Regions from separate parts of the Peribacillus sp. NPDC094092 genome, predicted to be linked through region 1. Evidence: riboswitches for the same ligand, from Rfam matches in the RefSeq annotation. Region 1 holds a riboswitch; each other region holds the start of a gene.
The links. Region 1 has a riboswitch for preQ1 ahead of queC (7-cyano-7-deazaguanine synthase QueC). Riboswitches for the same ligand answer to the same signal wherever they lie in the genome.

Region 1 (7,757 bases):
TTTGCCTACTGTTTTGTACTTAGCTTCCTGGATTACACCTGTAATTAGACGCGTTACAGTCGATTTCCCCCGAATCCCATTCACATTCACACGTACCGGGATGGAGTCGAGACGCTTCTGATGGCGTTTTTGTTCGAAAATGCCATAGCCAAGCAAAAAGATCGCACAAATAAATATCGGTGCCATTTTTTAACCTCTCTTTTTTCAAATATTTGAATTACTGAATACACACTACATGATTTTAAACTTAATAGGCAAGGGCTAATTATTTTATCGTAATATAGTTATTATCAGCTTTTTCAAATAAATGTATATTGGGGTGTAATAGTATCTAATGGGATAAATTGTTTTATGAGTACAAAGTTATGGCTGGAAATCGGAGGAATACGCGGTCATTTTACACTAAATTATGGAAAGTTTAATGAAAAAACAATTTTGGCCGGAATCAAGGTAGTTTCATGAGTATTTGAACCTGATTCTTAATGGCTATATTTGAATAATATTTGGTTCTTAAAAGTGACGTTTATTACAGTTTGGTAATTGTTTATACCCATTGTTCGACATAAACGTAACAATATTTATGCATTTGTTATTCAATGTAAGATATTGCATCTAACGACTCAATTAGTTGAACTCTTTTGAATTTGATTAAAGATGAGTAAAAGAACACATCTCTTTTTTTTTACATTTTCCGGTTTTTTTCTTAGAAAATACCCAACGGGACTATATTGGATCTTTTACCTGAAACATGAAATAAAACTAAAGTTAACCCATTTTTTAAAAAAATACCTAGTTTCTTCTATAGATATACTGTTTATAGAGGAATGAAAAACAAAAAAAGCTCAGAAGCATATCTGAGCTTTTGGCTTATATATTGTAAATGAATGGAATGGCCACGAATGTCCGTTTAACATGGAGATTTACCGTTTTTGGGTCTTGAGCCACAGCTTTTGGCAGCTGATTATGGAAGGAATCAGGTTAACTTGATTTCTTTCTGTCAGAAATCTCAAGGTTGGAGCCCTTTTTACCGCCATCAATCACATAAAGTCTAGGAACTAATCTCCTTCTTTTTCCTTGATTGTCAGGATTCATCTTCATATAATTTTCGTATTCTTTGCGAAAGAATTCTTCGGTTTCCCGTTCCAGTGCTTTTCTTTCGTTAAAATCTGTTATGAATTTGAAAAAACGTTTCATATGAATTCCTCCTTATGGGGTTAAAAGGTCTTGGTTTAATAGTAACATATCAATCGTGTAATTTAACCTTTTTTTACAGTTTTGGAGTGGAAATCGCGTTTTTTTTGTGAATAAAGTCGTGAACAGTTTGATTCGAGAGAAAGCATGCAATGGATCTTACTGAGTATAAGTGCACGTGCATGGTGTTGAAAGGAAATGACGGGAATTGCAGTAGCGGTTATTGGAAGTGATGGTTATTTAAGTTAAAATATTCCTTTAATCAATTATACACTAAATATTCTGAAAATAAAGGAAAATATTCAATCCCAGCCGCTTTTGATAGATTCGCTTTTTAATGGTTTATTATTGTGTATAGTTATTTATTCCCCGAAGATACGAAAATGAAACAACCCATATAATGGGAGGGAAAAGCAATTTCCCGCATTCATGTAACGGGAAATTGCTAGTGTCATAATTGGAATTTCCTGACCTGTTCAGTCAGCAGTTCTGCTGAAGATGCAAGTTCACTGGCATGATTCGTGATTTCATCCATTGAAGAGCTGGATTGCTGAGCGGAGGCGGAGACTTGTTCGATTCCAGCCGCGGACTCTTCAGAAACCGCTGCGATATCTTCGATGGCCTGATTGATTTTTTGGCTATTTGTGGAGATATAGTTCAATTCGTCTGTTATATGCTGTATTTTCATTTCCATATTCCCGACAGAGTGATTGATAGTTTCAAAGGTTTGGCCTGTGAGCGTGATCTGTTTCGTACCTTCACCCACTTGTGTATAACCATCTTCCAGGGAGTGGACGACTGTTTTTGAATCCGTTTGAATGGCGGAGACAATATTGGTGATATCCCCAACGGAGTGTGTGACCTCTTCAGCGAGTTTCCGCACTTCATCGGCGACGACGGCAAAGCCCTTGCCATGTTCACCAGCACGAGCGGCTTCTATGGCAGCATTCAGCGCCAATAGATTGGTTTGATTGGATATATCCTTGATGACCTGCACAAGCTGCGAAATTTGCTGCGATTGAGAATCGAGCCCTTTCACTTGCTCTACGGCATTTTTTACAATCCTGTCAATACATTGCATCTGTTGGACCGAACTGCGCATTAAAGTGGTGCCCTCCTTGGTCAAGGAAAGGATTTCGGATGAACTTTTAGCTGCATCCACTCCTTCCAGGCTGGCCAACTCGATCCTGCCGGTGAAATCATCCATCATCCGAACCATTTCAGCTGCCCGGTTGGCTTGTGACTCTGAACCTTCCGAAAGTTCATACATCGTCGTGGCTATTTGTTTGCTGCCCTGCTGCACTTCTTTTGCTGATTGAGTTAGGTCCTCACTTTGGTTGGAAACGGATTCGGACACAACGAGCATTTTTTCGATCGTATCACGAAGGTTACTCTGCATTTGGTTGGCGGATACCGTTAATTGGCCCATTTCATCATATGACTTTTGCTCCAGGGGCTCATGATTCAGCTTTCCTTCAGCCACCATTTTCATCCTGTCCCTGATTTTAAGGAGGGGGGCGGTAATGAGATTGGCAGTCACAAGCGCCAGCAGAAGGCCGATGAGGACTGCCGCAATGGATATGATGATACTTGTCTTCTTAACCGATTTCCCGCTTGCGATGACGGTTTTACCTGAAGCGGCAATCAATTCCTCGCGTTCAGAAGCAAGCTCCTTGAAACCCTCCATTACTTCATTGCTGATTGGCGCCACTTCATTTTTGAGTATCTCTTTCGCGCGTTCTTCATTTCCCTTTTCATATTGTGGAAATACCCGGTCTACAATCATCGTCCTCCAATCCACGCTTTTCTCGATCAATTCCTTCGATTTATCAGAATCGCTTAAAGAGAGGAGATCCTCCTGGATGGCCTTGCTGTCTTCGGTATATTGTAAAAACCTTTCTTTATAACTCTCGTCACCATATAGAATATAGGCTCGGGCGAATGCGGTTCTTTGTGCTAGATTATATAGCAGTTTTTCATCTTGGATAAGAAGCGGAAGTTCCTTTTCGATGATATCCTGGGAATATACCAGAGACTTGTTGCTGGAATAAATGTTGAATGCTCCTAAGATGACACATAAAGATATGATGAGTGAAAATGCCACCAATATCTTTCCTTTAATGCTTTTCAATTTAATGGACCCCTTTATCGATTTTTTATTCACATTATTTTATCGGACGGATAGGGTGATATTTAAGCGATGAAAAGATAACCAAATTTTCCATCAGATCTACTATTCACTAAATATAATCATCTTGATTTATTGTCGTTTTCAAGTTACTATTGACTTGGAAAAATATAATATTCCGCGTTAAGGCGGAAGAGGTTCTAGCTACCCTCTCAAAAAAACTAAGGAGAAACAGTGCTCTATTCTTAGGGTGCTGTTTTTTTCCGTAAAAAGGAGTTTTATCGTAATGAAGAAGAAAGAAAAGGCAGTGGTTGTGTTTAGCGGAGGCCAGGACAGTACGACGTGCCTGTTCTGGGCATTGGAGAGATTTGAGGAAGTGGAAGCAGTGACGTTCGATTATAATCAGCGGCATAGCTTGGAAATCGAATGCGCTCAAAGCATTGCCAAGGAATTGGGCGTGAACCATCATATCCTTGACATGTCGCTGCTGAACCAGCTGGCACCGAATGCATTGACGAGAAGTGATATTGCAGTGGCGGACGGGGAAGAAGGGGAATTGCCCTCGACGTTCGTACCAGGGAGGAATTTGCTGTTCCTTTCGTTTGCCGGTGTGCTGGCGAGTCAGATTGGCGCTAAACATATTGTCACCGGTGTCTGTGAAACGGATTTCAGCGGATATCCCGACTGCCGTGATGTATTCATTAAATCGTTGAATGTGACCTTGAACTTGTCGATGGACCAGTCCTTCGTGATTGATACGCCGCTGATGTGGCTTAATAAAGAAGAAACATGGGAGCTTGCGGATCAGCTTGGCGCATTCGACTTTGTCCGCGAAAAGACCCTGACTTGCTATAACGGGATTATCTCAGACGGCTGTGGAGATTGTCCGGCATGTAATCTGCGGAAAAAAGGATTGGATGATTATGTTAGCAGACGGAAGGTGCTTTCATGATGTACGGTTTTACTATAGTGGATAAACTCCAAAAAATAGATGAAGATATTCAGCGCAGCCAATTGAAGTATACAAACAAGAGGGTTCTCGTGAGTAAGGAATTCACCTTTGACGCGGCGCACCATCTGCATGACTATGAAGGAAAATGCAAGAACCTGCATGGCCACACATATAAGGTCATTTTCGGATTGAGCGGGTATACGGATTCACGCGGTTTGATGATAGATTTCGGGGACATCAAGGATATATGGAAAAATGAGATTGAAATCCACCTGGATCATCGCTATTTGAATGAAACCCTGCCGCTTATGAATACAACAGCTGAAAATATGGTTGTCTGGATTTATGAAAAAATGGCCGAAGCCCTTTCATTAAAAGAATATGAGGGTGCTAGAGTCGAATTCGTTAGACTATACGAAACGCCGACAAGCTATGCCGAAGCCAGACGGGAGTGGATGGAAAGTGAGTAAAATCCCGGTTATGGAAATCTTCGGACCGACCATCCAAGGTGAAGGAATGGTCATTGGTCAAAAAACCATGTTCGTTAGGACGGCCGGATGCGATTATTCATGTGCCTGGTGTGATTCCGCATTTACTTGGGATGGCACCGGTAAGGAAGATACCGTCCAAATGACTGCTAGAGAAATATGGGATGAGCTGAAGCGAATTGGGGGAACCGGTTTTTCCTTCGTGACGATATCAGGCGGAAACCCGGCTCTGCTTAAAAACCTAAATGGCTTGATAGCGATCTTACATGAAAATAAAATGAAGATAGGTGTCGAAACACAAGGGAGCCGATGGCAGGATTGGTTTCTCGATATTGATGAACTGACGATTTCGCCTAAGCCGCCGAGCTCTAGAATGAACACGGACTTTACGGTGCTCGATCAAATCCTCTCGAACCTTGCCAATCGAAATCCTGAAAACCACGTCTCATTGAAGATTGTCGTCTTTAACGAGGAAGATTACCAATATGCCAAACATGTACATGGGCGTTACCCGGATATTCCCTTTTATTTGCAGGTTGGCAATGACGATAGCAGGACAGCGGATGATCGTCAATTGATCAGCGGTCTTTTGAAGAAATACGAAGAGTTAATAGATAAAGTGATAGCAGATGATGAATTGAATGACGTGAAAGTGCTGCCCCAGCTGCATACCTATATATGGGGAAACAAGCGGGGCGTATAAAAGTGAGCAAAAGGCAGTGTGATGGCATGATCACACTGCCTTTTACGCTTTTTAAAGCCTTTGAATATGTGTGTCTGTGAAGGAAGATGTGTATTTAAGGCCATATCCCAATAAGCGATCCATTCCAATATGCGCCGTCCAAATTAAGCCAATCATCAACAATGCATCAAACTTTAGAAAAATGGCAAGCAAAATCATGAAGATGGACAGGGTATATGTGTGAAATAGGTTATAAACCTTTGCTCCAATTCGATCATTGATCAGATAGGCCAGCATGGAAACATCAGGAGACAAAATCAATAACAGGAAAATCCACCAGCTGTATTCATGTAACGAATAGATGTAAATCACCGCTAAAAGAACCATGAGTCCTTCAATATGAAGGAATTTCTTTACCATTTTAACCCCTCCCAATTATTATTTGACCAATGGTCAATATTGTTTGAAAAATTATATGATGCTTCCGATGATATTTTTAACATGAAAATAAGCTAAGCCTTTTACATCCTCATAAGATAGTTCAGAATTAATATAAAAAGTGATGAATCCGTGAAGAGAAAGAAAAATCGACCATATGGATGCAGGATTCAATTTATTGTCCGTTAGGTCCGTCAGGGACTGGATCAGTTTTTCGTATGTTTTATTAGAATCGAATTGAAGTAACTGCTGAATTTCTTTTTCCTTCGATAAAAACATGATGGAATAATGATTCTGTTGGGCTAAACCGAACTCCAAGAAGCACAATAAAATCTTTTCCATTTTTACAGAAGGGTCATTTTCCGACATGATGATTTCATCGATTAAATTATTTAAAACGGAAAAATCCGTTTTCACCAGACTATAAAAAATTTCTGCCTTATTTTTAAAATGATAGTATATGGCCCCATGGCTGCAATCCAATGATCTAGCCAATTGCCTCATCGAGACATTCGAATACCCTAACGTTGCAAAAAGATTTCTGGCTTCCTTCAATACCATGTCCCTGGACAGTTCTTTACCTGCAGATTTCCTTGGCGACATCTTGTCACCCCCTTGTTTATTGACCACTGGTTAATTAGGATGATAACTCACTGATTTCCGAATGTCAATTATTAGAACATATTATAAAGTACTGTTTTTTGAGGGTGGATTTACCATTTGATGAACGGGAATTTCACCTACGCTGCAAAGGAGGGGAGGCAGGACCGAAAAAAACCTCAGATACCCTAAGAGTTCTGAGGGTTTATGCAATTAAAAGGCGGACTGAATTAAAAAATTATGGATGCTCTCAAAGTATTAACCCCATTTTCTAAATAACCCTTTAAACAGGTTAATGTATAAACCCAACCTTCTTTTTGTCCTATCATTTTATTCATCAATTCGGGGTCGTCCTCTTTCAAACCTGATTCGTTCACTTCAATACTTGTACTCATTTCATCCAACTCTTTCAGTGTAATTGTAACAATCGTTTCTTGATCATTTCCTCCCCATGAGAACATGATTTTACTATTTTCCTCTACTTCCAATATATGAATATCCACTTCAGCATCGTATTCGTTATATCTCAATGTAACCGTCCTGCCTTGTTCCCATCTTTCAGAACTCGATGAGAACCAGAAATTCCCGATTCTCTCTGGGTCCACTATGGCTTCAAACACTTCATTGGTTGGTTTGTCTATTTTAAATTTCGTAATGATTTGCGTATCCATCAATAACAACTCTCTTTCGATTTATTTTTATCGTTATCCACTGCCGCTTAATTATCCCGATCTACAGATATTGGCGGCAGGGTCCGTCCAGTTTCAAGCAAGCTCTTCAGGTTACTTAGAATCGCTGGCCATCCATTATTCAAGCCTTCAAAGGTATCATCATCATATACAAAATCCGTCTCCAAAAGCTCCTTATGCCTAAGCGTTAGCTTCACAGTCGAATCATCCAAAGGCTGCAGGATAAAAGTGACCCGAGTAGGCTGCTCGCGGGGTGTTTCGTCTCCTGTCATGTTCCAAGTGAAAGAGAGCAGGTGCAGCGGCTCACACTTAAGTACTTTACCATGATCAGTAATACGCCCATCTTCCAGCAAATATTTAACGCTTGAGCCTTCTTGCCAGTCAGACTGGACATGGCATCCAAAATGGTACTTCTTCGTTACTTCGCCGCTCGTCAGGGCTTCCCAAAGCTTTTCTGGTGTGGTTGCGATATAAATAACATGAACAAACGATGGTTTTTTCATTATCCTTTTCCTCCTCGCCTTATACCTCATACCAAGATCGTAACATTATCCTATCAATCATTGTCGGCTTTTCACATACAGCCGGT
Region 2 (7,757 bases), on a different contig from region 1:
CAGTTGTGCCAACAGTTGATTCTACAGAAGCATTCTGGGATTCAAAGAAAAAAGGCTTTAAATTATTTGGCGGTAAAGTAGAGAAGATCCATATGCCAAATAACAGTGGTGTGCCGTTTATCATGAGCTGTATCTTCTTCGTTTGGGGCTTTGCATTGGTATTCAGCATGTGGATCATTGCAATCATTGCAACGATCGGTATCTTTGCTTGTATGATTCACCGTTCATTCGAAAAAGATCACGGACGTTATATCTCTGTTGAAGAGATCGAAGAAACTGAAAATAAATTGCGAGGTGCTAAGTAATGAAAATAGATAACTCGCTGCCACTAGAATATAGCACGGAAGAAAATCGCTTAAAGATTTTTGGGTTCTGGATTTTCCTAGGAGCAGAAATTGCTCTTTTCGCTACACTGTTCGCCACTTATTTTGTCTTAGTTGATGGAACTGGAAATGGTCCAACAGGGGAACATCTTTTTAAAGTCCCAACACTAATGTTTCAAACCATCTTTCTTTTAACTAGTAGTTTTACCATAGGTCTTGGAATCAATGCAATGAGACTTGGCAGGCAGAAAGCAACGATTGGTTTCTTCATTATCACCCTTATTCTTGGTTTAGGCTTCTTGGGAGTCGAAATCTATGAATTCGTGGAGTATGTACATGAAGGAGCAACGATTCAAACAAGTGCTTTCTTATCTAGTTTGTTCACATTACTAGGTACGCATGGAGCTCACGTTACACTTGGTTTGTTCTGGGGAACCTTCATTATCATGCAGCTTAAAAAGCGCGGTATGACTCCACAAACAACCAACAAGGCTTTCATCTTTTCACTTTACTGGCATTTCTTGGACGTTGTCTGGATTTTCATCTTCAGTTTCGTCTACTTGAAAGGAATGATGTAATATGAAAGAATTATTCCCACGGGGCCAAGTTATGGGATTTGCTTTTTCACTAGTCCTGACTTTGGTCGCACTATCAGTTATTATGTTTGATCTCTCACTTAAAATGGCTATGATCATCCTACTTGTTACAGCCTTCATGCAAGCAGCACTTCAATTTGTTATGTTCATGCATGCAGGGGAGTCTGAAGATAAAGCATCGATTTACACAAACGTATATTACGGATTGTTCGTTGCATTGGTTACAATTTTCGGTACATTGCTAACAATGATTTGGGGATATCAATAATCCATTCCGGAAAAACTGGGCGTCTTGATGACGCCCAGTTTTTTGTATTTAATTAATAATATAGTGCTCTATCCACTTCATGCTTTTAGTGTGTGGAGAACCCGTTTTGTTTAGTATAACCCTTTCGGAACATTATATGTATAAACGAAAACTTTTCCCTTTCGAAGGCGCGGCCGTGTGTTCAAGTGAAATGTTTTACAAAAGGAAATCGTTAATAGAACGTACACATTTTCTAAGAAAAAACTGTCGGACCTTTTGATATAATAAGTGATATAAGCATTTATAAACGCAGCGGAGATGATGAAATTGACATTGCCGGTCTTGATTTTGACAATTATCTTAAGTTTGTTAAAAATATTGGTTTCCTGCCTTCCAACCGATGCAGTTAATTGGATTATCAGCAAATTTAAAATACACTCAGAAATTAGTGACGAGAATGCGATCGTAACCTTTGACGGAAAACGTTTAGAAGGGGAAGAAAAGATTCAAGTCATTAATTATTTTAATAACGCTAGGTTTTTGAAAAAAAATCATATATTCCCAGGGAACGAGAAATTGTTTTTACATCCAGAGAACAGTGGGACTCCATTGGTCATAGATACTAAAAGGAGCAAAAAGGACGTTAGGTTATTTGTGTATATTTACAATGACCACGTGGATGTCGTTAAACAGTACAAGAAGAAAGTTATTTCTTATAGTCTGCTTTCCGATAGCCTCCAAGAGCGTTCCGTGCCATTAATAAGAAATTTAGTTTAAAAGAACATTAAAAAGACTTATAAAAAAAGACCGTCTTTTTTTATAAGTCTTTTATAATTAATCCATTTCAATTTAGGTGCAATTCTAAATTACATGTTATTCGGATTAAGAGGTTAAGGTACATACTGAAGTCTCAATTTTAGTTTATTTTGGAAAATGCAATTAAAAGTGAGGGAATTGCTGTAAGAGGTTCTTTAATCGTTCATACTTAAATTATTTAAATGGTAATAAAAAGCAGGTATCTATTGCGATGCCTGCCTGTTTATGCTTTCCATTGTTTTTCAACTTGATGAAGAGCTTGTTGTAAAATTACTTCATGATCTGTATCCGGTTTAGTAAGGACGTTTGTTTGATAAGATTTTCCTTGAAAATCAACTGTTACCGTAACTTTTACCATTATGCATCTTTCCTTTCCTAATTCAGAATTAAATAAGGTGGTTGTACCTATTTCTTTAATACCCGTGGCAGAGGATTTTTCAAACATTTCAAAAGTAGTAAAACATAAAGAATTAATATTCAAAATTATCTGATATTTTATAAGAAGTGTCAACACTTTTTTTTGACGGCCCTATTTTCCGGTAAAATAAAAAAGCGACCTGGCTTGTACTCATGACAGTCAGGTCGGTTTTGTAAATGAACTATATTCATATTTTAGTCAAGATAATGCCGATTAGTGCTGCAAGTACGCCGGCAATTTGATAGTTTTTTAGTTTTTCTTTGAATAAATAGCATCCTGCGAAAACGACAACTAAACAATTCAGGCTGACGACAGGGAAGATGATGCTTGCGATGCCAGTGTTCAACGCAAAGAAATAACATCCATAGCCTATCGTGCTTAAAAGGCCTACCAAGGAACCGATTTTGACTTCATTTAGCTTGATTTTTTCCTTTTTAATGGCCAAAGCCGAAAGAAGGTAAAGAGTTCCGCCTCCATACATTGATACCAGGATATCAAGGGAATTTAAATGAAGACGTGTGGATGTCGTCATAAGAATGCCGAGCACACCAAAAGATAATATGGACAATAATGTGTGCATCATCCAAGGGACATATTGATGGTTACCTTTAGCATTAGGTGTATACTGAATGACTAATGTAGCGAGAAACATGCAGACAATACCAGCCCACTGCAAAGTAGATATATGTTCGTGAAAAATTAAAGCTGCACAGAGAATGGGGAATATTGCATTCGCTGCGATTAATGGAGATGTCAAACTTGCCGGCCCTTTTTCAAAGGCGCTTGCCATCTGGATATTACCATTAGCGTTCAGTACCCCAATGGCTCCGCCAAGCATGATGGACAGCCAGTCAAACTGTAAACCATCCACAAATACTCCATAAGATATGGCCAAAATGAAAGCTGAAAAATAAAAGAAAAATTGGATATGCACTTTTGAGTAACCCTTTCCGCTACTCCATTTAAAAATGCTGTTATTGATTCCAAAACATAAACTCGTGATGAGGGCTGCAAAAATCCACATTGACGTAATCTCTTCCTTCATGTAGGATAAACTTCTTCTACATTTTAAGCTGAATGCATGAAGGAATCAAACCAAATTTAAAAAGTATGATTGACAGATTAAATATTTTTTTCTATATTTACTATGACAATTTTAAAATATTTCCCGATAAACGGGAGAGGTTCATAGCATCACCCTCTTAAAAAAACTATGGCTTTGATATTTTTCGCGAATCAACCATATCTTTGAGGAGATATGGTTTTTGTTATATAGAGGCCCATTTTATGAATCTCCCTGAAATGTGGGATTAGGAGGACTTTTAATGTCTGGAAGAAAAGAAGAAGAATTAAAAAAAGATATCACACTGCTTGGGAATCAAGGAACAAAATATACATTCGACTATGCGCCTGAGATCCTTGAATCATTCGATAACAAGCATCCGAACCGGGATTATTTCGTCAAATTCAATTGCCCGGAATTCACTAGCCTATGTCCGATAACGGGTCAGCCGGACTTTGCGACCATTTACATCAGCTATATTCCTAGTGTGAAAATGGTGGAAAGCAAATCATTGAAACTTTATTTATTCAGCTTCCGCAATCACGGTGATTTCCATGAAGACTGCATGAACATCATCATGAATGATTTAATCGAATTGATGGATCCTAAATATATTGAAGTCTGGGGCAAGTTTACACCTAGGGGCGGAATATCCATCGACCCTTACACGAATTATGGGAAACCAGGAACGAAGTATGAGGAAATGGCGGATTACCGCTTGATGAACCATGACTTATACCCGGAAACCGTGGATAATCGCTAAAGAATAGTGGAGACAATGGGCAAATGCCTGTTGTCTTTTTTAGTTTTTTAGCCATTATCAATCCGTGTCTTAATATTTTGTCCTTTTTAAAAATACAATTGTCCTTCAGTAACGGAATTTCCACTTGATTGTTTCGAGAAAAAGCGTAATAATAGGGAGAGTTAATTTTGACAGAATATTTACGAAAATAGGGGATGTCGATATGAAAGTTGCAAAGTTTGGTGGAAGTTCACTTGCGTCAGGTGAACAGTTGAAAAAGGTATTCGAAATTGTAGTTTCTGATCCAGAGAGGAAGATTGTAGTCGTTTCGGCTCCAGGGAAACGCAATTCCGATGATATAAAGGTGACGGATTTATTGATTGCAGCTGCAGAACAGCAGCTGCGCGGGGATAACGGGGAGCATTTGATAGAAGATGTTGTATCCCGCTATGCGAGCATTGCTGAAGAACTGGAAATATCCGAGAGTGTCGTCACGGGAATCCAGGAAAATTTAATGGCACTGTTGCATGCAGACCAAACTAACCCGAAGCGTTATTTGGATACCTTGAAGGCCAGTGGAGAGGATAATAATGCGAAGCTGGTCGCAGGTTATTTCCAAAGCCTTGGAGTAGAGGCTCAGTATATAAATCCGAAGAAGGCTGGCCTGATCGTAACGGATGAGGGTGGATTCACCAAGGTTCTGCCAGAGTCTTATGACCGGCTATATTCTCTGCGTGATGAGCCTGGAATCATAGTATTTCCAGGGTTCTTCGGTTATACGTTAGATGGTGATGTTTTAACCTTCTCAAGAAGCGGTTCCGATATTACGGGTTCGATTCTTGCAAATGGTGTCAAAGCTGATTTGTATGAGAACTTTACGGACGTGGATGCGGTTTATGCGGTGAATCCAAATGTGGTTTCCAATCCCAAGGGAATCCGGGAATTAACTTATCGAGAAATGCGTGAGCTTTCTTACGCAGGTTTCTCGGTATTTCATGATGAGGCGCTGATTCCGGCATTCCGTGCGGGAATACCCGTACATATCCAGAATACGAACAATCCTGCGGCACAAGGGACCCGCATTGTAAGTACACGGGATAATACGAACGGGCCGGTCATTGGTATTGCAAGTGATAAAGGATTCTGCAGCATTTACATTAGCAAGTACTTGATGAACAGGGAAGTTGGTTTTGGCCGGAAACTGCTGCACATCCTCGAAGATTATGGAGTTTCATATGAGCATATTCCATCAGGCATCGATGATGTGACGCTTATTCTAAGGCAGGACCAGATGAAGGGCGAAGCCGAGAAGAAAATCATTTCACGAATCAAGAAAGAGCTTCATGCTGATGAAGTGAATGTGGAGCATGATCTTGCCTTGATCATGGTTGTAGGGGAAGGAATGCGCCATAATGTCGGTACGACGGCAAGAGCGTCAAAAGCCTTGGCCGAAGCAAAGGTGAATATTGAGATGATCAACCAAGGCTCTTCGGAGGTAAGTATGATGTTCGGTGTGAAAGGGCATAATGAAGAGACGGCAATTCAGGCATTATATCACGAGTTCTTTTGAGAATAATAGTACAGAGACCTCCTTTTAGAAGGGGGTTTTTTGTGTGTAATCTTTTAGTCACTATACAGACGCTGGATTTTTCATCGGGTTCTTTTTGATAGCGGCATTGACCGTTGTCCAATTGCAAAAGCCATAAAAAAACTGTAGACAAACTCGATTTGCATCGAGTTTGTCTACAGTCTGAGCCTCCAAATAGAAGATTGGAGGTTTTTCTTTTATATTAGTCCATAATGGTCAGTATTTGATCGATCTCTTTCCTTGGACGTGGAGTGGGGATCATGTCGGGATAGCCGACGTGAAGGCTGCCGACGATCTTCTCGCCTGGTTTCACGCCTAAAGCTTCACGAAACTCCGTGCTGTGTATCATGCCGTATGTTTCCCATATCATCCCGATTCCCTGTTCCCAGGCAAGCAGGCTGAAATTCTGGATCAAAGCACTTGTGGCCGCATAATCTTCTTCTCGTGTCATGGGATTCGGATTCTCTTCCATGATCACTGCGACAAACATCGGTACACCTATAAGTTTATTATATCCTCGCTGTCCGGCCGCTTTTTTCTTTTCAGGGTCCTTCTCTTTGCCTGCCATGAATGCACTTGTTGCTTCCGCGAGTTTTAAACGGCTCTCACCATGTACCACGACGAAGCGCCATGGTTGGGTCATTTTATGGTTCGGTGCCCATGTCGCAGTTTCCAATAATGATTGGATGGTATCAATGGGAACAGGAATGTCCTTAAATCGTTTGATGCTGCGCCGTTCTTTAATGATATCTTCTAGTTTCATGATCACCCTGCTCCTTTAATCATATATGTAAGTTTAATAGTTGAAAAAAAAATAATCCCCGGCTGCCTAATATGCTTCAACGTGAAAAAATTACTTGAATAAAGAGGGGGCAATATTCTAGTGACTTGCTTTCGCTAATGAGCATATAATTTTACTAGGCACAGAGAAGCCGGGGCGACATTGCAGCTATGTACAATATCAAAAGGGTACGATAAGAGAATATCGTAATTGCTTATCAAATTTCAGAGATCGATAATGAAATTGAAAATCATTATCAATTAGAATTTTCGCTTATTTTGTGTTATTTGTCAAGGGTATTTATTAAAAAAAATTCAATATATTTACCAATCCTTTATATTAGTTAAAATCTTTTAAAAAATCTGTATAAAAATGTATAATGAGAGGATGAAAAGATGCAATCTACATATGAAGAATCGAAGGGGGTCATAGATGAAAAATTTGTCCTCATTTCTTAAGCCATACTGGCTTTTGATCATTCTTGCTTTATCCTTAATGATTGTCGAGCTCGGGGTAGAGCTGTTGCAACCTCTATTTATAGCAAAAATAATTGATGATGGCATTTTGCAGAAAGATTTATCGGTGGTGATTAAATGGGGAAGTGTCATGGTTGGACTTTCCGTTTTTTCATTCCTTGGCGGGATCGTTAATTCCTTTACGGCATCACATGTAAGTCAAAGCTTTGGACATGATGTAAGGAAAAGCCTTTTTGGTAAAATACAGGCGTTTTCTTTTGCGAATTTGAATAATATCCCGACTTCCTCATTGATAACAAGGATGACGAATGATGTGACCCAACTTCAAAATACGGTTTTTATGGGCCTGCGTATCATGGCAAGGGCGCCATTGATCGTAATTGGCGGGGCGATAATGGCAATTACGGTCGATTTGAAACTATCCCTTGTTTTGATCATTTCTATTCCGGTTCTTGTCTTTTTCCTTAGATGGGTGATGAAACGAGCGGCCAAGCTGTTTAAGCTCGTGCAGGATAAACTTGATAATGTCAATGGAGTCATGAGGGAAAATCTGATAGGCATGCGCTTGATCAAAGCTTTTCTTCGTAAGGAGCATGAAATCGGCCGATTTGACGATGCAAATGAAGAGTTGAAAAGAAAGACCGTGACTTCCCTTCGTTTAATTGAAACGACGATGCCTGTGTTGATGCTTGTCATGAATGTGGCGA
Region 3 (7,757 bases), on a different contig from region 1:
AGGGTTACAGGAAATTCTCCTTCAGCATGATACCATCCTGGAAATGCATGCGTACCCGATTCAGAATAAGGAGCATCAAGTATATGGGGTCATTGCTTATTATAAAAATGTCACCGAAAGAAGACAGATGGAAGTCCAGCTATTGCATGCCGGTAAACTTGGGGCGATCGGTGAAATGGCAGCTGGGATTGCCCATGAATTGAATAGCCCATTAACGGCCATTCTTGGTAACTCGCAAATTTTATTACGTAAAACCCCACAGGACAATCTGGATCATATGCTGTTAAACGATATTAGGATTTGCGGGGATCGATGCAGGCAAATAGTGAAAAGCCTGCTTACCTTTTCAAGGCAGGACGAGTATAGATTCCACTATTACTCTATTAACGAAGCCATTCATCAGGTCCTGAACCTTTTGAAGTTCCAACTTGGGAAGAAGCGGATATCCCTCCATCTTACCCTTCAGGAAGACCTTCCTTACATAAAGGGCAGCCAGCCTCAGATAGAACAGATCATCATCAACTTGCTATTGAATGCCAAGGACGCATTGGATGAGTCCTCCCAAACGGAAAAATCGATTGCGATCACTACCTATACAGAAAACAAGTTCATGGTGGTTCAGGTGACTGATAACGGAACGGGGATTGAAAAAGAACGCCTGCCCTTCATATTCCATCCCTTCCATACGACTAAAGACCGTGAAAAAGGTACGGGTTTGGGGCTGTCTGTAAGCCTTGGCATCGCCAATGACCATGGTGGGAAGATCGACGTTTTGAGCACACCAGGACAAGGAAGCACTTTTTTCCTGAGGCTTCCCTTACAAGCAGAAGAGGAAAGGGGTTGATAATATGGTTCATTTACTTGTGGTAGACGATGAGAAAGAGGTTGGGACTTTTCTTTCCCGTCTTTTTACGATGAAAGGTTATCTCGTACAAGTTGTGAATAGCGGGAAGGATTTTCATGAAATCGATTGGAATCAGCAGCGTTTTGATGTCGCAATGATAGACCTGAAGCTTCCGGATTGTGATGGACTTTCCCTCCTGCAGCATCTAAAACAGCTGCAGCCGCGTTGCAAGGTACTGATCATGACCGGGTATAGCACCGTCAAGACCGCTGTTGATGCAATGAAACTTGGCGCGAGTGATTATATGGAAAAACCCTTTGTGGATATTGAAGTACTGGAAAGGCAGATTGACAACCTTTTGAATGAAAATGAAGCTTTGAATCAGCATTTCATCCATAAACTGGCCGAGGATTCAGGACTCATTGTCGGTGAGAGTCCATTAATGAAAAGTTTGATTGAAACGGCTTTCAAGGTAGCCCAAAAATCCGTCAATGTATTAATCGAGGGAGAAACCGGAAGCGGTAAAGAAGTGCTTTCACGCTTCATTCACATTGCCAGCCCCAGAAACCATGAACCTTTTATCGGCATCAATTGTGGAGCGATCTCAGAATCCCTGCTTGAAAGCGAATTATTCGGTCATGAAAAGGGTGCTTTCACCGGTGCGACCCAGCTGCGAAAGGGTTTTTTCGAAATTGCCGGGAACGGGACGCTTTTTCTCGATGAAATTGCGGATGCGAGTCCCGCAATCCAGGTCAAATTGCTTCGTGTTTTGGAAACGCGGGAATTCATGCGGGTTGGCAGCAGCGGGACATTACGGACGAACGCCCGGTTAGTGGCCGCCTCCAATGAAAATCTGCAGCAGGCAGTGGACAATAATAAATTCCGGGAAGACCTATTTTACCGGCTGAACGTCGTGACTCTCGATATCCCGCCATTAAGGAACCGAAAAGAGGATATTCCCTTGCTTGTCCGTCACTTGATTGAGAGGAATGGTCATGGAAATATCTCCTTTTCCAATGAAGCCATTGAAAAATTACAGCAATACAATTGGCCAGGCAACATACGTGAACTATCTAATGTGGTCATGCGCACATTAACTCTCGCAGACCATAAGTCGGTAATATCCGCCAATGATATCTCTCTCACTAACAGCCAGATCATCCCAGACAAAAACGTGTCCACTTATGGGATTATGCCAACTGATAACCTCCTTGAAGAATGGCGAAAAAGGCTAGTGGCTGACTTTAATGAGAAGGATGAACTGATGCTTGATGAAATCCTTACCGAAATCAAACAGCTTCAATCCACAATCGGAAAGGAGCTCGTCATGCAGGCACTGCAAAAAACCTACGGCAACCGGAATGAAGCTGCCAAACGCTTGCAAATATCCATAAGGAAATTACGTTATATATTAAATGAGAAGAACCAGACATGATAAAAAGGAGGATGCCCCGTTCCAAGGCTTCCTCCTCTGTTCCTATTCCAGCGTCAATACGATGCGTCCGTTGATTTCCCCCTTTTCCATCATTGAAAACACATCATTTATTTCATCAAGTTTCCTCGTCTCTATATTCGTTCTGACTTTACCCTCTGCCGCAAATTGAACAGCTTCCTGTAAATCTTTTCTCGTGCCGACGATTGACCCTTTTACAGTTACCCCATTTAGCACTGTATCAAAAATCGGGATTGGAAGTTCATCATTCGGCAATCCGACTACGACAACTGTTCCGCCCCTCTTGACTGAACTGTAAGCCTGTTCGAAAGCTTTTTTCGTAACCGCTACAGAGATGGATGCCTGCACACCGCCAACCTTATCCTTTATAGCCTGTACAGGATCGGTCTTCAGTCCATTAATCGTGTAATCCGCTCCAAGTTCCGTTGCCAGATCAAGCTTATCATCTTGAATATCAACAGCAATCACATTAAAGCCCATCGCTTTCGCGTATTGCAGGGCAACATGTCCCAATCCGCCAATTCCATAAACCGCTACCCAATCACCAGGTTTTGCTTCTGACACCTTAAGCGCTTTATAAGTCGTTACACCTGCACAGAAAATTGGAGAAACCTCCGCAAAGTCAAGCCCTTCAGGAACCTTCACCACATATTTGGCGGGTGCTTTACAATATTCCGCATACCCTCCGTCCACCGAATAGCCTGCATTCAATTGATCCAAGCAAAGCGTTTCCCTTCCGGTCAGACAATATTCACAATCGCCACAGGCCGAATAAAGCCATGGGATTCCAACACGGTCACCTACTTTCAAGGAAGTTACCCCTTCTGCCACCTTCTCTATAATGCCCACACCCTCATGTCCGGGGATAAGCGGAAGCTTAGGTTTTACCGGCCAATCACCATGTACCGCATGCAAATCTGTATGACACACGCCACAGGCTTTAATTTTCACTAATATCTCTCCATATTCCAACTCTGGGATGGGAACTTCTTTAATCTCAAGTTTTTGGTTAAATTCATTGACGACCGCCGCTTTCATTGTCTTGACATTTTGCTTTGCATTTACAGTGCTTGCCCCTTGTTTTACATTCATGATTCATTTTCCTCCCTTAATCCAGTTGTTTTTATTTTTTTGCTGCTACTTACACCTACTACTTACAAAAGATGCAAATCCCATGCCACTGCAAAAAGGCAAATATCATAGCATTCACTTTAAAAAAATGCCGAAAAATCGGCCCGTTTGGTCGAATTAATGGCTCAAGTTGGACGAAATCCGGTTTGTATATTGCAGAAAAAATGGCTCACCCTATAAATAGGAGGTGTCTAAAACATGGACCAATTTGAAAAAGCCTATGAATCATATAAACAGCAGGGAACACCGCAAGCAAACCAAGCTGATTCAGCGGGAAAAGAAGAAATCATCGCTGTAAGGAAAAATGAAGAGGACAATATTATCGCCATCAAGACGAACTCCGGCCGCGAACTCGACTACCCCACAGCCCTTTCGGAAGCCAAAGCAGGCAACCTGGCCAATGTTGACGTCTTTCATAAATATGGACGTGACATATTGCGGAGTGAGCCCGATGGGATAAAAGAAAATAACCTGGATCAACTGCCGGAGTTTTGAGGGGGAAACTGCCTGATATGGGCAGTTTTTTCTATTTGGATGCACTAAAAAGGAACCAGCATGATTAGCCGGATCCTTATTTTTCATACTGATAAGATTCAGAGATTTCGAGCAGTCGGCCACAGGACTCGACAACCTCGATGATTTCCATCCATGACATGTCCAGACCCAATTCATTAGCATGGGAAATCTTATCCCGTAATTTCCGGATGGAATTCGCATCCTTCTTCCCTTTACTTTTCGAAGGGATTTGGAAGAAGCGCCTCAATTCTTTATCTTTATGTATGATATCGAATTTATCACTGATTTGCAGGCACTCTATGATATTTATATCCTCGTTTTTATCGATTCTCCTTCTATATAATTCGGTGGCCTTTTCAAAACGGTCTTCGCTGATCATTGGATACCAGCTGCCATCGCCAAATCTATCCTGGATGATATCACTCATCCTCATTTCCAATAACGTAATGTATCCGAATATCAGCATCCTGATCGGAGGCTTTTGAAGGTCGGCATGGGTAATCAACTTTTTAATTGAATTATTCTCTAATACGAATACCCTTGTTTTATTCTTGAAAATCTGGAGAAGCTGGATCAAAGGGGTTGAATCCGAAACCATTTCCCTTGGTGAAAAGTTTCTCAAATATTCAGAGATCCTTCCTTCACCGAGTTCTTCCCTTTCGATATACCCGATGATTTCCCCCTGATCTTGCACTGCCAATATATCAAAATTCTTTTTTTCCAATGCTTTCTGGATATCCACCGCCAGATCGTTTTTATGGCAAAACTCAAGTTCCTGGGCAATGCTCTTAACCGTTATATTCTCTTCATAAAGAGTTTTAAGACTAAGATAGCTGTTATTGCTTTTGCTTTTGCTTTTTCTTTTGCTTTCATTTAACATCTTTCAACCTCCGCTCAGGAACACTTTCTGCCCGATTTTCCGCTTAAAACATAGAAAATTGGGCCGCCACTAAAATAAAGTCCACAATAGTGGACTTCCATTCATGTGGATTTTTTGAAACCATCAAATGCCATCAATTGCATTGCCTATGCCTACTGCTGCTTCCTCGTTCCCCTTCTCTTCCCAACCTTTGCAAACATCCACCCAATCCTCAGCGCCTGAATATTCGAACAACTCAGCGAGCTTAAGTTCTATTGCAGAGTTCGCACTGCCGCATGCCGGGAACAATGACTCAAAGCGTTTCAGCGATACATCAAGAAAAACAGCTAGATCATTTGCCAGACCAAACGGGCAAACGCCTCCGATAGCATGGCTGGTCTGTGCAAGGACTTCTTCAGGTGAAAGCATTCGTGCCTTGAAACCGAACGTCTGACGAAATTTCTTATTATCCACTTTCGCGTCCCCAGCAGCAACAACCAAAATGGCTTTTTCACCTTCCCCCTTAAAGGAAAGAGTCTTAGCAATCCGCGCTGGAATAACACCGATGGTTTCCGCTGCTTCAATCACCGTAGCACTCGATGTTTCGAACTCCATTACATCGCCTTCCCGATCCCATTTTTTAAAATGGCTTTTGACACTCTCGATCGACATTCCATATTCACTCCTTTGAAGTACATATTGAAATAATATCATCCTTCATTGCAATAAATCAAAATCCAATCGAGCTACTTCCGCGGCTTGGAAATATAAATAAAAACCATTCTTTACAAATTGACGAAATAAGCTTACATGGGATACTATTAAACATCGGGCAAACGCCTAAACGTGGTTCGTAACCATCCCACGATAAAAAACTAGGGAGAGAGTAAAATGAATGTTCGTACGCTCGTGATAAGCGGGTTATTGGCTGCCTTGTATGTGGCGGTCTCATTGGTGTTCCAACCAATATCATTTCAGATGTTCCAATTTCGTGTACCGGAAATACTGAATCATCTGATTGTATTCAATAAAAAGTATATCTACGGTATCGTCGGTGGAGTCTTCATATCGAATCTGCTCTTTTCGCCGATGGTGCCATATGACTTGATTTTCGGGGTAGGGCAATCTCTGCTCGCCTTATTGCTTGTCATTTTTGTTTCTCGGTTCATAAAAGGCATTAAAGGACGGATGATCGCTACGATTATCTTTTTCACGTTCACAATGTTTTTAATTGCAATTGAACTGAACCTTGCCCTGGGTTTCCCTTTCTGGTTAAGCTGGATGACCACGGCTGTCGGTGAATTCGTTGTCCTCTTGATTGGAGCGCCAATCATTTATGGAATGAACAAAAGAATTCAGTTTGAAAAGTGGCTTTAATGGAATCTTCGCGCCGCAAACCCACTATAATGGAAAAGAGCTGTCTGCATGATGCGGCAGCTCTTTTTTTTCACCAATGAACTCGAAAATGATAAACTACTAGTAAGAATGGTGGTGGCCCTTTGAAAAAAGTCCTGACCATAATCGGTCTATTGGTAATCGCAATATTTATTTTTTCTAATGCAGAGTTATTCACTTTGGTTTGGAAAAGTGATCTGGATTCTGTTATTGGCATTTTGAAGGAAAACCTTTTGCTTACATTTATTGTGACATTCGTATTGATGTTTGTACAAAATTCTTTTACAATCATTCCCTTAATTTTGCTCCTGACTATCAATGTCACGATATTCGGATTCGTATATGGATATCTATGGAGTTGGTTTACAAGCGTTGTTGCCTCAGGTTTCATTTTTTATGCAGCAAGAAACTGGTTTCAGGAGCTTCTCTTAAATAAGATTGGAGAAAAATGGCAAGAAACTGTTGTGGAGCATGGCTTCATGTACGTTTTTACAGGCAGGATTTTCCCTCTGATTCCAACAAGCTTAATTAACTTGGTAGCTGGAGTCAGCACCGTCACTTTCAAGGATTTTTTATTAGCGACGGCACTTGGCAACCTTATATACTTTTTCTTCCTTTCGCTCATTCCATATGGACTGCTATCTGTTGAAATGAACCAATATACATTAGCAGCACTCGCACTCATCTTCTTACTATTTTTCATTATCTATAAGCGTGCAAAAAAGAAAAAGAAACAAACCTTCTTCAGAAAAAACAGGTGACCACTTTGGCCCCTGTTTTTTTATTTAGGATTCTGCATATATTTTTTTTCGATAGTTTGTTAAAATGTGTATGTAATTTTACCTTAGAATGTCTTAAAATCAGGGAGAATCTCCATGTCCAAACGCTCCATCTTAGCAATCTATATCCTATCCGGGATTCTTACACTAGTCGTGTTCGACTATTTTTTAACTACAAATATCCAAAACAAAGAGGTCTTCATTCAACTTCAAAGAGCGGAAGGATTTGTTTTCCTTTTATCAATAGGCTTGGTTTTATATCTTTATTTAGCGAAAAGGGAAGAATTCAAGCAATTAAAAGAAGCGGAACAACGTCGGCGTACACTCATCAATTCAATGGTGGATTTCGTTAACTTCAAGGATGGTGATGGCCGATGGCTTGAATCCAATACCTTCGGCCTGCAATTATTTCAATTGGAGCATGTGGACTATAAAGGAAAAAGAGACAGTGAGCTCGCAGAATACTCCGAATTTTATAAAGAGTCGTTGATTTACTGTGAAGTGTCCGATGAGGAAACGTGGGTAAAAGGGGAAATTACAAGGTGTGAGGAAATCGTCCCTCTACCCGATGGCAATCACAAGACCTTTGATACGATCAAAGTCCCCCTGTTCAATGAGGATGGTTCACGAAAAGGCTTAGTCGTCATCGGCAGGGATATTTCTGAAAGAGTCGTCGCGGAGAATCAATTATTCGATAGTGAACAACGCTATAAATCATTGTTTGAACACAACCCTTATCCGATGCTGATGCTTGATTTAAATGGAATGATCACGACCGTT

Region 2: linked by a shared signal. The riboswitch ahead of queF (preQ(1) synthase) and the one ahead of queC (7-cyano-7-deazaguanine synthase QueC) in region 1 are both predicted to bind preQ1.
Region 3: linked by a shared signal. The riboswitch ahead of ACQKNS_RS22175 (QueT transporter family protein) and the one ahead of queC (7-cyano-7-deazaguanine synthase QueC) in region 1 are both predicted to bind preQ1.

The regions. Positions count from the first base shown of each region.
Region 1 covers NZ_JBNNUC010000002.1:509,963-517,719, forward strand. Annotated here, with positions in the region: gene pgsB (poly-gamma-glutamate synthase PgsB) at 1-186, opposite strand, end outside; gene ACQKNS_RS11440 (hypothetical protein) at 979-1,194, opposite strand; gene ACQKNS_RS11445 (methyl-accepting chemotaxis protein) at 1,643-3,322, opposite strand; PreQ1 riboswitch class I at 3,508-3,550, shown strand; gene queC (7-cyano-7-deazaguanine synthase QueC) at 3,606-4,271, shown strand; gene queD (6-carboxytetrahydropterin synthase QueD) at 4,271-4,741, shown strand; gene queE (7-carboxy-7-deazaguanine synthase QueE) at 4,734-5,462, shown strand; gene ACQKNS_RS11465 (DUF4260 domain-containing protein) at 5,514-5,861, opposite strand; gene ACQKNS_RS11470 (TetR/AcrR family transcriptional regulator) at 5,913-6,482, opposite strand; gene ACQKNS_RS11475 (SRPBCC family protein) at 6,710-7,150, opposite strand; gene ACQKNS_RS11480 (SRPBCC family protein) at 7,198-7,671, opposite strand.
Region 2 covers NZ_JBNNUC010000005.1:250,478-258,234, reverse strand. Annotated here, with positions in the region: gene qoxB (cytochrome aa3 quinol oxidase subunit I) at 1-305, shown strand, start outside; gene qoxC (cytochrome aa3 quinol oxidase subunit III) at 305-901, shown strand; gene qoxD (cytochrome aa3 quinol oxidase subunit IV) at 903-1,187, shown strand; gene ACQKNS_RS21830 (YfmQ family protein) at 1,494-1,943, shown strand; gene ACQKNS_RS21825 (BA3454 family stress response protein) at 2,206-2,340, opposite strand; gene ACQKNS_RS21820 (EamA family transporter) at 2,588-3,445, opposite strand; PreQ1 riboswitch class I at 3,576-3,621, shown strand; gene queF (preQ(1) synthase) at 3,726-4,226, shown strand; gene ACQKNS_RS21810 (aspartate kinase) at 4,429-5,775, shown strand; gene ACQKNS_RS21805 (nitroreductase family protein) at 5,996-6,556, opposite strand; gene ACQKNS_RS21800 (ABC transporter ATP-binding protein) at 7,007-7,757, shown strand, end outside.
Region 3 covers NZ_JBNNUC010000005.1:323,504-331,260, forward strand. Annotated here, with positions in the region: gene ACQKNS_RS22145 (ATP-binding protein) at 1-844, shown strand, start outside; gene ACQKNS_RS22150 (sigma-54-dependent transcriptional regulator) at 849-2,279, shown strand; gene adhP (alcohol dehydrogenase AdhP) at 2,322-3,335, opposite strand; gene ACQKNS_RS22160 (DUF3892 domain-containing protein) at 3,627-3,923, shown strand; gene ACQKNS_RS22165 (hypothetical protein) at 4,000-4,824, opposite strand; gene ACQKNS_RS22170 (YbaK/EbsC family protein) at 4,948-5,475, opposite strand; PreQ1 riboswitch class I at 5,644-5,688, shown strand; gene ACQKNS_RS22175 (QueT transporter family protein) at 5,695-6,180, shown strand; gene ACQKNS_RS22180 (TVP38/TMEM64 family protein) at 6,303-6,959, shown strand; gene ACQKNS_RS22185 (PAS domain S-box protein) at 7,074-7,757, shown strand, end outside.